3 regions of the Streptomyces sp. NPDC086080 genome follow, and region 1 is predicted to be linked to each of the others. Evidence: predicted binding sites of a transcription regulator. Region 1 holds the regulator's gene; each other region holds the start of a gene.

Region 1 (3,273 bases):
CCCGTACGAACGCCGCGTCCACGACCGCTCCGTGCCCGGGGACGTACCGCGCGCCCTCGCCGCCCAGCGCCAGCAGCCGGTCCAGGGCGGCAGGCCACCGGGACGGTACGGCGTCGGGCCCGGCCTGCGGCTCGCCCGACTCCTCGACCAGATCGCCGCAGAACACCACCCCGGGGTCGCCGGGGACGAGCACCGCGAGATCGTGGGCGGTGTGCCCCGGGCCCACGTTCGCCAGCAGCACCGGCCGGCCGCCGTCCGGGCCCAGGTCGAGCGTCCACTCGCCGGACACCGCGTGCCGCGGCGGGACCAGCGCGTCCACCGCCTCCTCCGCCACCCGCGCGTCCAGCCCGTGCCGCACCGCGTCCGCGCGCAGCTCCTCGCGCCCGCGCGCCGTCAGCACCGTCTCCATGCCCACCGCGCCGAACACCTCCGCCCCCGCGAACACCGCCGCCCCGAGGACGTGGTCGAAGTGGGGATGGGTGAGCGCGAGATGTGTCACACGGCGGCCGGTGAGCGCCTGCGCCTCGGCCCGCAACCGTGCGCCCTCGCCCAGCCCGGAGCCCGCGTCGACGAGCAGCACGCCGTCCGTGCCCACCACGAGCCCCACCGTGCAGTCCCACACCGGGAGCCGGCGCCGGCCCACCCCGGGCGCCAGTTGTTCCCATCCCGACTCTTCCCAAGTCACGCTCATGCCTCGACGCTAACGGGATGGCGCCCGGCCTTGCCCGGGGTGTACTACCCGGCCGTACACTGGCCCGGGGAAGTCTGGCACTCGCGTGCGAAGAGTGCCAGAGCCGTTACCGCGCGGAACGTCGCGGACAGCTGACAGCCACTGGAGGTGCGCGCGATGCTCAGTGAACGCAGGCTCCAGGTGCTGCGCGCCATCGTTCAGGACTATGTGGGCACCGAGGAGCCCGTCGGCTCCAAGGCGCTCACCGAGCGGCACAACCTCGGCGTCTCCCCGGCCACCGTGCGCAACGACATGGCGGCCCTGGAGGACGAGGGCTTCATCGCCCAGCCGCACACCAGCGCCGGGCGCATCCCCACCGACAAGGGCTACCGGCTGTTCGTCGACAAGCTCGCCGGTGTGAAGCCGATGACCGCGCCCGAGCGGCGCGCCATCCAGAACTTCCTCGAGGGCGCCGTCGACCTCGACGACGTGGTGGCCAGGACCGTACGGCTGCTCGCGCAGCTCACCCGGCAGGTCGCCGTCGTGCAGTACCCGTCGCTGACCCGTTCGACGGTGCGGCACGTGGAGCTGCTGGCCCTGGCGCCCGCGCGGCTGATGCTGGTGCTGATCACGGACACCGGGCGGGTCGAGCAGCGCATGGTCGACTGCCCGGCGCCGTTCGGTGAGGCGTCCCTGGCGGACCTGCGGGCGCGGCTCAACAGCCGGGTCGCGGGCCGCCGGTTCAGCGATGTGCCGAGTCTGGTGGAGGACCTCCCGGAGGCCTTCGAGGCAGAGGATCGCGGTACGGTCTCGACGGTGCTCTCCACTCTCCTGGAGACGCTCGTCGAGGAGAACGAGGAGCGGCTGATGATCGGCGGTACCGCCAATCTCACCCGCTTCGGACACGACTTCCCCCTCGTGATCCGGCCTGTTCTGGAGGCGCTGGAGGAGCAGGTCGTGCTTCTCAAGCTGCTCGGGGAGGCGAAGGATCCGGGCGTGACCGTCCGGATCGGTCATGAGAACGCGCACGAGGGACTCAACTCCACGTCTGTCGTGTCGGTCGGCTACGGTTCGGGCGGCGAGGCTCTCGCCAAGCTCGGCGTGGTCGGACCGACCCGCATGGATTACCCCGGAACGATGGGAGCGGTACGCGCAGTGGCACGGTACGTCGGACAGATCCTGGCGGAGTCGTAGTGGCCACGGACTACTACGCCGTACTCGGCGTGCGCCGCGACGCGTCGCAGGAGGAGATCAAGAAGGCCTTCCGGCGGCTCGCCCGCGAGCTGCATCCGGACGTCAATCCGGATCCGAAGACCCAGGAGCGGTTCAAGGAGATCAACGCCGCCTACGAGGTGCTGTCGGACCCGCAGAAGAAGCAGGTCTACGACCTCGGCGGCGACCCGCTCTCGCAGGCCGGTGGTGCCGGTGGCGCGGGCGGTTTCGGGGCCGGTGGCTTCGGCAACTTCTCCGACATCATGGACGCGTTCTTCGGCACGGCGTCGCAGCGCGGGCCGCGCTCGCGCACGCGCCGCGGCCAGGACGCGATGATCCGCATCGAGGTCGAGCTGGACGAGGCCGCGTTCGGTACGACCAAGGACATCCAGGTCGACACGGCGATCGTCTGCACCACCTGCAGCGGTGAGGGCGCGGCGCCCGGCACCACCGCGCAGACCTGTGACATGTGCCGCGGCCGCGGTGAGGTCTCGCAGGTCACCCGGTCCTTCCTGGGCCAGGTCATGACGTCCCGGCCCTGCCCGCAGTGCCAGGGCTTCGGCACCGTGGTCCCGACGCCGTGCCCGGAGTGCGCGGGCGACGGCCGGGTCCGTTCCCGGCGCACGCTCACGGTCAAGATCCCGGCCGGTGTCGACAACGGCACCCGGATCCAGCTGGCCGGCGAGGGTGAGGTCGGCCCCGGCGGCGGCCCGGCCGGTGACCTGTACGTCGAGATCCACGAACTCCCGCACTCGACCTTCCAGCGGCGCGGCGACGACCTGCACTGCACGGTCACCATCCCGATGACCGCGGCGGCCCTCGGCACCAAGGTGCCGCTGGAGACGCTGGACGGCATGGAGGAGGTCGACATCCGGCCCGGCACCCAGTCCGGCCAGTCGATCCCGCTGCACGGCCGGGGCGTCACCCACCTGCGCGGCGGCGGCCGGGGCGACCTGATCGTCCACGTCGAGGTCCAGACCCCGACCAAGCTCGACCCCGAACAGGAACGACTGCTCCGCGAACTGTCCAAACTGCGCGGCGAGGAGCGGCCCCTGGGGCAGTTCCAGCCGGGTCAGCAGGGGCTGTTCTCGCGGTTGAAGGACGCGTTCAACGGGCGCTGACCGGTTGGTGCCGGGTACCTGGTGTGGTGTTCTGCCGGGGGTCCGGGGGTCGGCCTCCGGGTGGTGGGGTCAGCCGGGTCAGCAGGGGCTGTTCTCGCAGTTGAAGGACGCGTTCAACGGGCGTTGGGACCCGCTTCGGCGGCGGCCGGTCCCGGCCCCGCCGGCCCGGTGAAAAGTGGCTTATGCCAGAGGGAAGGGCGGATTCGGAGTTGTTCGGGGGACGTGACAACATGCCGTCATGTCCTCCGTACCGACCGATCTCTTCCCGCA
Region 2 (3,273 bases), on a different contig from region 1:
ACCGGTCACGTCCTCCTTGTTGCCACCACCGTCGACGATCGTGGTGTCGTCCTTGGTGACGGTGACGCGGCGGGCGGAGCCGAGCACGTCCAGGCCGACCTGGTCGAGCTTGAGGCCGACCTCCTCGGCGATGACCGTGGCGCCGGTGAGGACGGCCATGTCCTGCAGCATCGCCTTGCGGCGGTCACCGAAGCCGGGCGCCTTGACGGCGACCGCGTTGAAGGTGCCGCGGATCTTGTTGACGACCAGGGTCGACAGGGCCTCGCCCTCGACGTCCTCGGCGATGATCAGCAGCGGCTTGGAGGCGTTGGCCTGGATGACCTTCTCCAGCAGCGGCAGCAGCTCCGCGATGGAGGCGATCTTGCCCTGGGTGATCAGGATGTAGGGGTCGTCGAGGACGGCCTCCATGCGCTCCTGGTCCGTCACGAAGTACGGGGACAGGTAGCCCTTGTCGAAGGCCATGCCCTCGGTGAAGTCCAGCTCCAGGCCGAAGGTGTTGGACTCCTCGACGGTGATGACACCGTCCTTGCCGACCTTGTCCATCGCCTCGGCGATGAGCTCGCCGACCTGCTCGTCCTGCGCGGACAGCGCGGCGACGGCGGCGATGTCGGACTTCTCGTCGATCGGGCGGGCCGAGGCGAGCAGGTCCTCGGAGACCGCGGCGACGGCCGCGTCGATGCCCTTCTTCAGGGCGGCCGGGGAGGCACCGGCGGCGACGTTCTTCAGGCCCTCGCGGACCAGCGCCTGGGCCAGCACGGTGGCGGTGGTGGTGCCGTCACCCGCGATGTCGTTGGTCTTGGTCGCCACCTCCTTCACCAGCTGCGCGCCGAGGTTCTCGTACGGGTCCTCGATCTCGACCTCACGGGCGATCGTGACACCGTCGTTGGTGATGGTGGGGGCGCCGAACTTCTTGTCGATGACGACGTTGCGGCCCTTGGGGCCGATCGTCACCTTCACCGTGTCGGCAAGCTTGTTGACGCCGCGCTCAAGGGCGCGACGGGCGTCCTCGTCGAACTTCAGGATCTTCGCCATGGGAGCGGTTCAGCCCTCTCGGAAAGCGTGGGTGAAACGAACTGCGCCCCTGACGCCCGGCTTCATAAGGTCGCGGGGGCCCGGGGCGCAGCTCAAAAAGCAATGTGCTTCGGTGGAAGCGGGTGAACTACTTCTCGATGATCGCGAGGACGTCGCGAGCCGAGAGGACGAGGTACTCCTCGCCGTTGTACTTCACCTCGGTGCCGCCGTACTTGCTGTACAGCACGATGTCGCCGGTCTTGACGTCGAGCGGCAGGCGCTCGCCGTTCTCGAAGCGGCCCGGGCCCACGGCCAGGACGACGCCCTCCTGGGGCTTCTCCTTGGCGGTGTCCGGGATGACCAGGCCAGAGGCGGTGGTCTGCTCGGCGTCGAGCGGCTGGACCACAATGCGGTCCTCGAGCGGCTTGATGGCAACCTTGGAGCTGGTGGTCGTCACGATCCGACCTCCCCCTTCGGAGATCTCACGGGGTCAATTGTCTGAGGTGGCGACCAGGTGGATCCGTCGTCGCGGGTGCCGGACCTGCCCGTCGCGCATGTTGGCACTCTCCAGGGGGGAGTGCCAGATCCGAGACTATGGCCGGGATTAGCACTCGGTCAAGCGGAGTGCCAATTGCCGTGTGGCGCGTCGGGGGGTGGGGGCGTTTTTTGGCACCGGGTTGTGCGGCCGGCGGTGTTGCTGTGACCGTCACTGGGGGCTGCCGCCCCCAGGCCCCCGCTTCGGCCCTGAACGGGCCTCGTCCTCAAACGCCGGACGGGCTGGAGGGTGAGCGGCGCTCGCCAGGAACCGTCGGCCCGGCGAACTCCCGCACAACCCTCCAGTAACCCTCCAGCCTGCGCGGATCGGCTGGAAGGTCGGCCGTGCTCGTCAGTGAACGTCGGCTCGGTGGGCTTCGGCGTAGGTCTCCAGCTTGCCCACCCTCAGGTTCCGCTTCTCCAGTTCCGCCAGGAGCCGTGCCGTTCGTTCCGCCAGGGACAGGGTCGGGGCCTCGCCCGACGGTACGGAGATGATGTCGCCGGGGTTCAGGTGGTGGGGGCCGTGGGTGTAGGTGAGGTGGCCGTCGGGTTCCAGGGTGACCCGCCACAGGACCACGGCCCCGATGCCGCAGTCGGCGGCGGCGCGCAGGGTGGTGGTGTCGTACGTGCCGTAGGGCGGGCGGAAGAGGCGGGGGGTGATGCCGAAGCGGGACTTGAGCTTGCGCTGCTGGCCGCAGATCTCGGCACGCTGACCGGCGTAGGGCAACCCGCGCAGGGCGGGATGGTCGAGGGTGTGGTTCTGCAGACTCGCGCCGACCGCGCGCAGGCGGGCGAAGTGGGCGTAGCCGGGGCCCATCACACTGTCCGTCAGGAACATGCTGACGGGGAGTCCGCGTGCGCGGACCAGGTCGATGAAGCGGGGGTCGCGTTCGGCGCCGTCGTCGTAGGTGAGGAAGACGACCCGGTCGTCGGTCGGGATGTGGTCGATGACGGGCGGGAGGGCGGCGGAGGGGGAGGGCGGGGAGGCGCTGCCGGTCGCCGTCGGCCCGGCCGGTACCAGAAGCCGGGACGGCCCGTCCGGAGCCGCGCATCCCGCGGTCAGCGCGGCGGCGGCCGCCAGGAGGGCCGTCACGGCCCGCCCCGGCGTCACGGCCCTCCCCCGCCTCACAGGTAGTCCTCCAGCCGCGCCACCGCGTAGCCCTCCGCGGTGACCTTGTCCAGGAAGCGGCGGATCATGTCCGGCATCGTGCCCTTCCAGTCGTCTCGGCCCCGGAAGTGGCTGAGGACGATGTCACCGGGGTGCAGTGAGCGGTCCCACTCGCGGTACTCCCACCGGTCGACGAAGACCTCCTCGCTCCAGAGGGGGACGTGGGTGATCCCGCAGGACTTCGCGGCGCGCAGGGTGTCCTTGTCGTAGTTGCCGTAGGGCGGGCGGAAGAGGGTGGGGCGCTCGCCGTAGCGTTCCTCGATGATCTTCTGCATGCCGCAGATCTCGTGCCGCTGGCGGGCGCGGGACAGGGCCGGGAGGTAGGGGTGGTGGAGGGTGTGGTTGTGCAGGCCGACACCCCCGTCCCGCATCCTCTCGAAGTAGCCGTAGTCGTCCTTGACGAGGTAGTCGCTGAGGAAGGCGGTGTACGGGATCTTCAGCTCGCTCATCATCCGCAGGAACGCCGGGTCCTTCTCCTCGCCGTCGTCGATGGTGAGGAAGACGATCCGCTCCTTGGTGGGGACGGTGGTGAAGACCGGGGGGAGCCCGAGGCGGCGGTG
Region 3 (3,273 bases), on a different contig from region 1:
GCGGCGATGGAGGCGGCGTTCTGCAGAGCGGAACGGGTCACCTTCGCCGGGTCGATGATGCCCTCGGCGATCATGTCGACGTACTCACCGGTCGCGGCGTTCAGACCGTGGCCGACCTGGAGGTTGCGGACCTTCTCCACGACGACGCCGCCCTCGAGACCACCGTTGACGGCGATCTGCTTCAGCGGGGCCTCCAGGGCGAGCTTCACGGCGTTGGCGCCGGTCGCCTCGTCACCCTCGAGCTCCAGCTTGTCGAAGACCTGGGAGGCCTGCAGCAGGGCCACGCCACCACCGGCGACGATGCCCTCCTCGACGGCCGCCTTGGCGTTGCGCACGGCGTCCTCGATGCGGTGCTTGCGCTCCTTGAGCTCCACCTCGGTGGCGGCACCGGCCTTGATGACCGCGACACCGCCGGCGAGCTTCGCCAGGCGCTCCTGCAGCTTCTCGCGGTCGTAGTCCGAGTCGCTGTTGTCGATCTCGGCGCGGATCTGGTTGACACGGCCCTGGACCTGGTCGGCCGAGCCGGCACCGTCGACGATGGTGGTCTCGTCCTTGGTGATGACGACCTTGCGGGCCTTGCCCAGCAGGTCGAGCGTCGCGTTCTCCAGCTTGAGGCCGACCTCCTCGGAGATGACCTCGCCGCCCGTGAGGATGGCGATGTCGCCGAGCATGGCCTTGCGGCGGTCGCCGAAGCCGGGGGCCTTGACGGCGACGGACTTGAAGGTGCCGCGGATCTTGTTGACCACCAGGGTCGACAGGGCCTCGCCCTCGACGTCCTCGGCGATGATCAGCAGCGGCTTGCCGCCCTGCATGACCTTCTCCAGCAGCGGGAGCAGGTCCTTGACGTTGGAGATCTTGGAGTTCGCGATCAGGATGTACGGGTCGTCGAGGACGGCCTCCATACGCTCCATGTCGGTGGCGAAGTACGCCGAGATGTAGCCCTTGTCGAAGCGCATACCCTCGGTGAGCTCCAGCTCAAGACCGAAGGTCTGGGACTCCTCGACGGTGATGACGCCTTCCTTGCCGACCTTGTCCATGGCCTCGGCGATGAGCTCGCCGATCTGGGTGTCGGCGGCGGAGATGGAGGCCGTGGAGGCGATCTGCTCCTTGGTCTCGACATCCTTCGCCTGCTCGAGCAGGGCGCCGGAGACGGCCTCGACGGCCTTCTCGATGCCGCGCTTGAGGGCCATCGGGTTGGCGCCGGCGGCTACGTTGCGCAGGCCCTCCTTGACCAGGGCCTGGGCGAGAACGGTCGCGGTGGTCGTACCGTCACCGGCGACGTCGTCCGTCTTCTTGGCGACTTCCTTGACCAGCTCGGCGCCGATCTTCTCGTACGGGTCCTCGAGCTCGATCTCCTTGGCGATGGACACACCATCGTTGGTGATCGTGGGAGCGCCCCACTTCTTCTCGAGGACGACGTTGCGGCCCTTGGGGCCGAGCGTCACCTTGACGGCGTCCGCGAGCTGGTTCATGCCGCGCTCGAGGCCGCGCCGCGCCTCCTCGTCGAACGCGATGATCTTGGCCATGTGAAGTGGTCCCTCCAGGACTGGGGGTGATTCCTTCGGACCGCGCCCGCGCCCGCGACGGACGGCTCGCCGACCCTGTGGTTCCTTGCCCCACACGGTCCGCGGGCCTCACCGACCCGGTCCTTCGTTGTCACTCTCACCTTCAGAGTGCTAACGCAATGATTAGCACTCGACCCATGCGAGTGCAAGCGCCTATGGGGAGTACACGGGGCGCTCAGCCGCGCGCGAACACCGGCCGCGGCGCTGTGCGGGCACGGCGAAGGCCGGCACCCCGGCGCTGTGCGGGCACGGCGAAGGGCCCGCACCCCGGGAGGTGCGGGCCCTTCGTCAGCAGAAGATGCTTGCTGGTTGTGAGCGCGTTCAGGCGCTGAGACGAACCATGTCGGCCTGCGGGCCCTTCTGACCCTGCGAGATCTCGAACTCGACCCGCTGGCCTTCTTCGAGGGTGCGGTAGCCGTCCATCTGAATCGCGCTGTAGTGGACGAAAACATCCGCACCACCGTCGACCGCGATGAAGCCGTACCCCTTCTCCGCGTTGAACCACTTGACGGTGCCCTGAGCCATGCCTAACTCCCCTATTACTGGCCCTTGCACAGATCCGCACTTCGCGAATCCGGGTCAGACCTCACCCCCCAACGGTTGGGGGCGTGCGCCGGAACGCGTCGACCGCGGCTGAATGTATCTGCCCAACTGCCGTCTGCAACAGGTCAGTCGGACGAGAAATCTGGACGACACCGGTCCGGAATCTGGCGAGAATTCACACGATCTCAGGGCAAGTCGGGCCGGACAAAGGTCGCAAATGCCGCGAAGGGCGCCCGCACTTTGGCTACATCCAGTCGGGCGTACGGCAGGAATTCACGGTCCTCGATCAGTGGATCGGGAGCGCGTTCCCCAACTCTACCGCGCTCAACCCCATGGAATTGCCCCCTCCGCATCTCTCACGGAGGGGGCGAAGTCCTCAACCCTCGGTAACGGCGATGACCGATGGTAATGAACCGACGGTAATGATCAGCCGCCGGCGACCGCCGGGATGATCGACACGGATGCGCCGTCCGGGGTGGCCGTCTCGAGCCCCTGCTCGAACCGCACGTCGTCGTCATTGACGTAGACGTTGACGAACCGGCGCAGCTTGCCCTGGTCGTCCAGGACCCGGGCGGCGATCCCGGTGTGGTTCTTCTCCAGATCCGAGACGACCTCGGCGAGGGTCGCGCCTTCGGCACTCACCTCGGCCTTGCCGCCGGTGTAGGTACGCAGGATGGTCGGGACCCGAACAGTGACGCTCACAACAAAACCTCCGGTCAGGTGACGCCCCTGGGGGGGCGGGACTGCAGGGACATGCGGCTCCGCCGCGCGGGCGCGGGCGGCCACGACGGCGCCGGGGACGGAACGGCTCAGCCGAGCCCGGCCTCACGGAACGACTCCAGGGTGGGACGAATGGTCGCGGTCATCCCGGTGCCGGCCACCGCGTCCAGCGTCTTGAGCCCGTCCCCCGTGTTCAGCACGACCGTGGTCAGCGACGGGTCGAGCGCCCCGCTCTCGAGAAGCTTCCTGGTGACTCCCACGGTCACACCCCCTGCGGTCTCCGCGAAGATCCCCTCGGTCCGCGCCAGCAGCTTGATCGCGTCGACGACCTGATCGTCGTTGACGTCCTCGACCGCACCACCCGTGCGCCGGGCGATGTCCAGCACGTACGGCCCGTCCGCCGGGTTCCCGATCGCCAGCGACTTGGCGATCGTGTCCGGCTTCT

What was found. The regulator HrcA, encoded in region 1, represses chaperone genes, less so after heat shock. The targets are predictions, from matches to a motif close to TTNGCACTCNGNNNNNCNGAGTGCNAA.
Region 2: groES (co-chaperone GroES) is a predicted target of HrcA. The motif match lies at 1,616-1,642, and genes of this name have one in related genera.
Region 3: groL (chaperonin GroEL) is a predicted target of HrcA. The motif match lies at 1,689-1,715, and genes of this name have one in related genera.

The regions. Positions count from the first base shown of each region.
Region 1 covers NZ_JBITRU010000025.1:130,095-133,367, reverse strand. The annotation lists gene ACIF9R_RS26590 (MBL fold metallo-hydrolase) at 1-691, opposite strand, end outside; gene hrcA (heat-inducible transcriptional repressor HrcA) at 848-1,864, shown strand; gene dnaJ (molecular chaperone DnaJ) at 1,864-3,003, shown strand; gene ACIF9R_RS26575 (nitronate monooxygenase) at 3,242-3,273, shown strand, end outside.
Region 2 covers NZ_JBITRU010000004.1:219,995-223,267, reverse strand. The annotation lists gene groL (chaperonin GroEL) at 1-1,032, opposite strand, end outside; gene groES (co-chaperone GroES) at 1,160-1,468, opposite strand; gene ACIF9R_RS07065 (polysaccharide deacetylase family protein) at 1,898-2,674, opposite strand; gene ACIF9R_RS07060 (polysaccharide deacetylase family protein) at 2,671-3,273, opposite strand, start outside.
Region 3 covers NZ_JBITRU010000005.1:131,090-134,362, reverse strand. The annotation lists gene groL (chaperonin GroEL) at 1-1,526, opposite strand, end outside; gene ACIF9R_RS08455 (cold-shock protein) at 1,887-2,090, opposite strand; gene ACIF9R_RS08450 (MoaD/ThiS family protein) at 2,535-2,810, opposite strand; gene thrC (threonine synthase) at 2,918-3,273, opposite strand, start outside.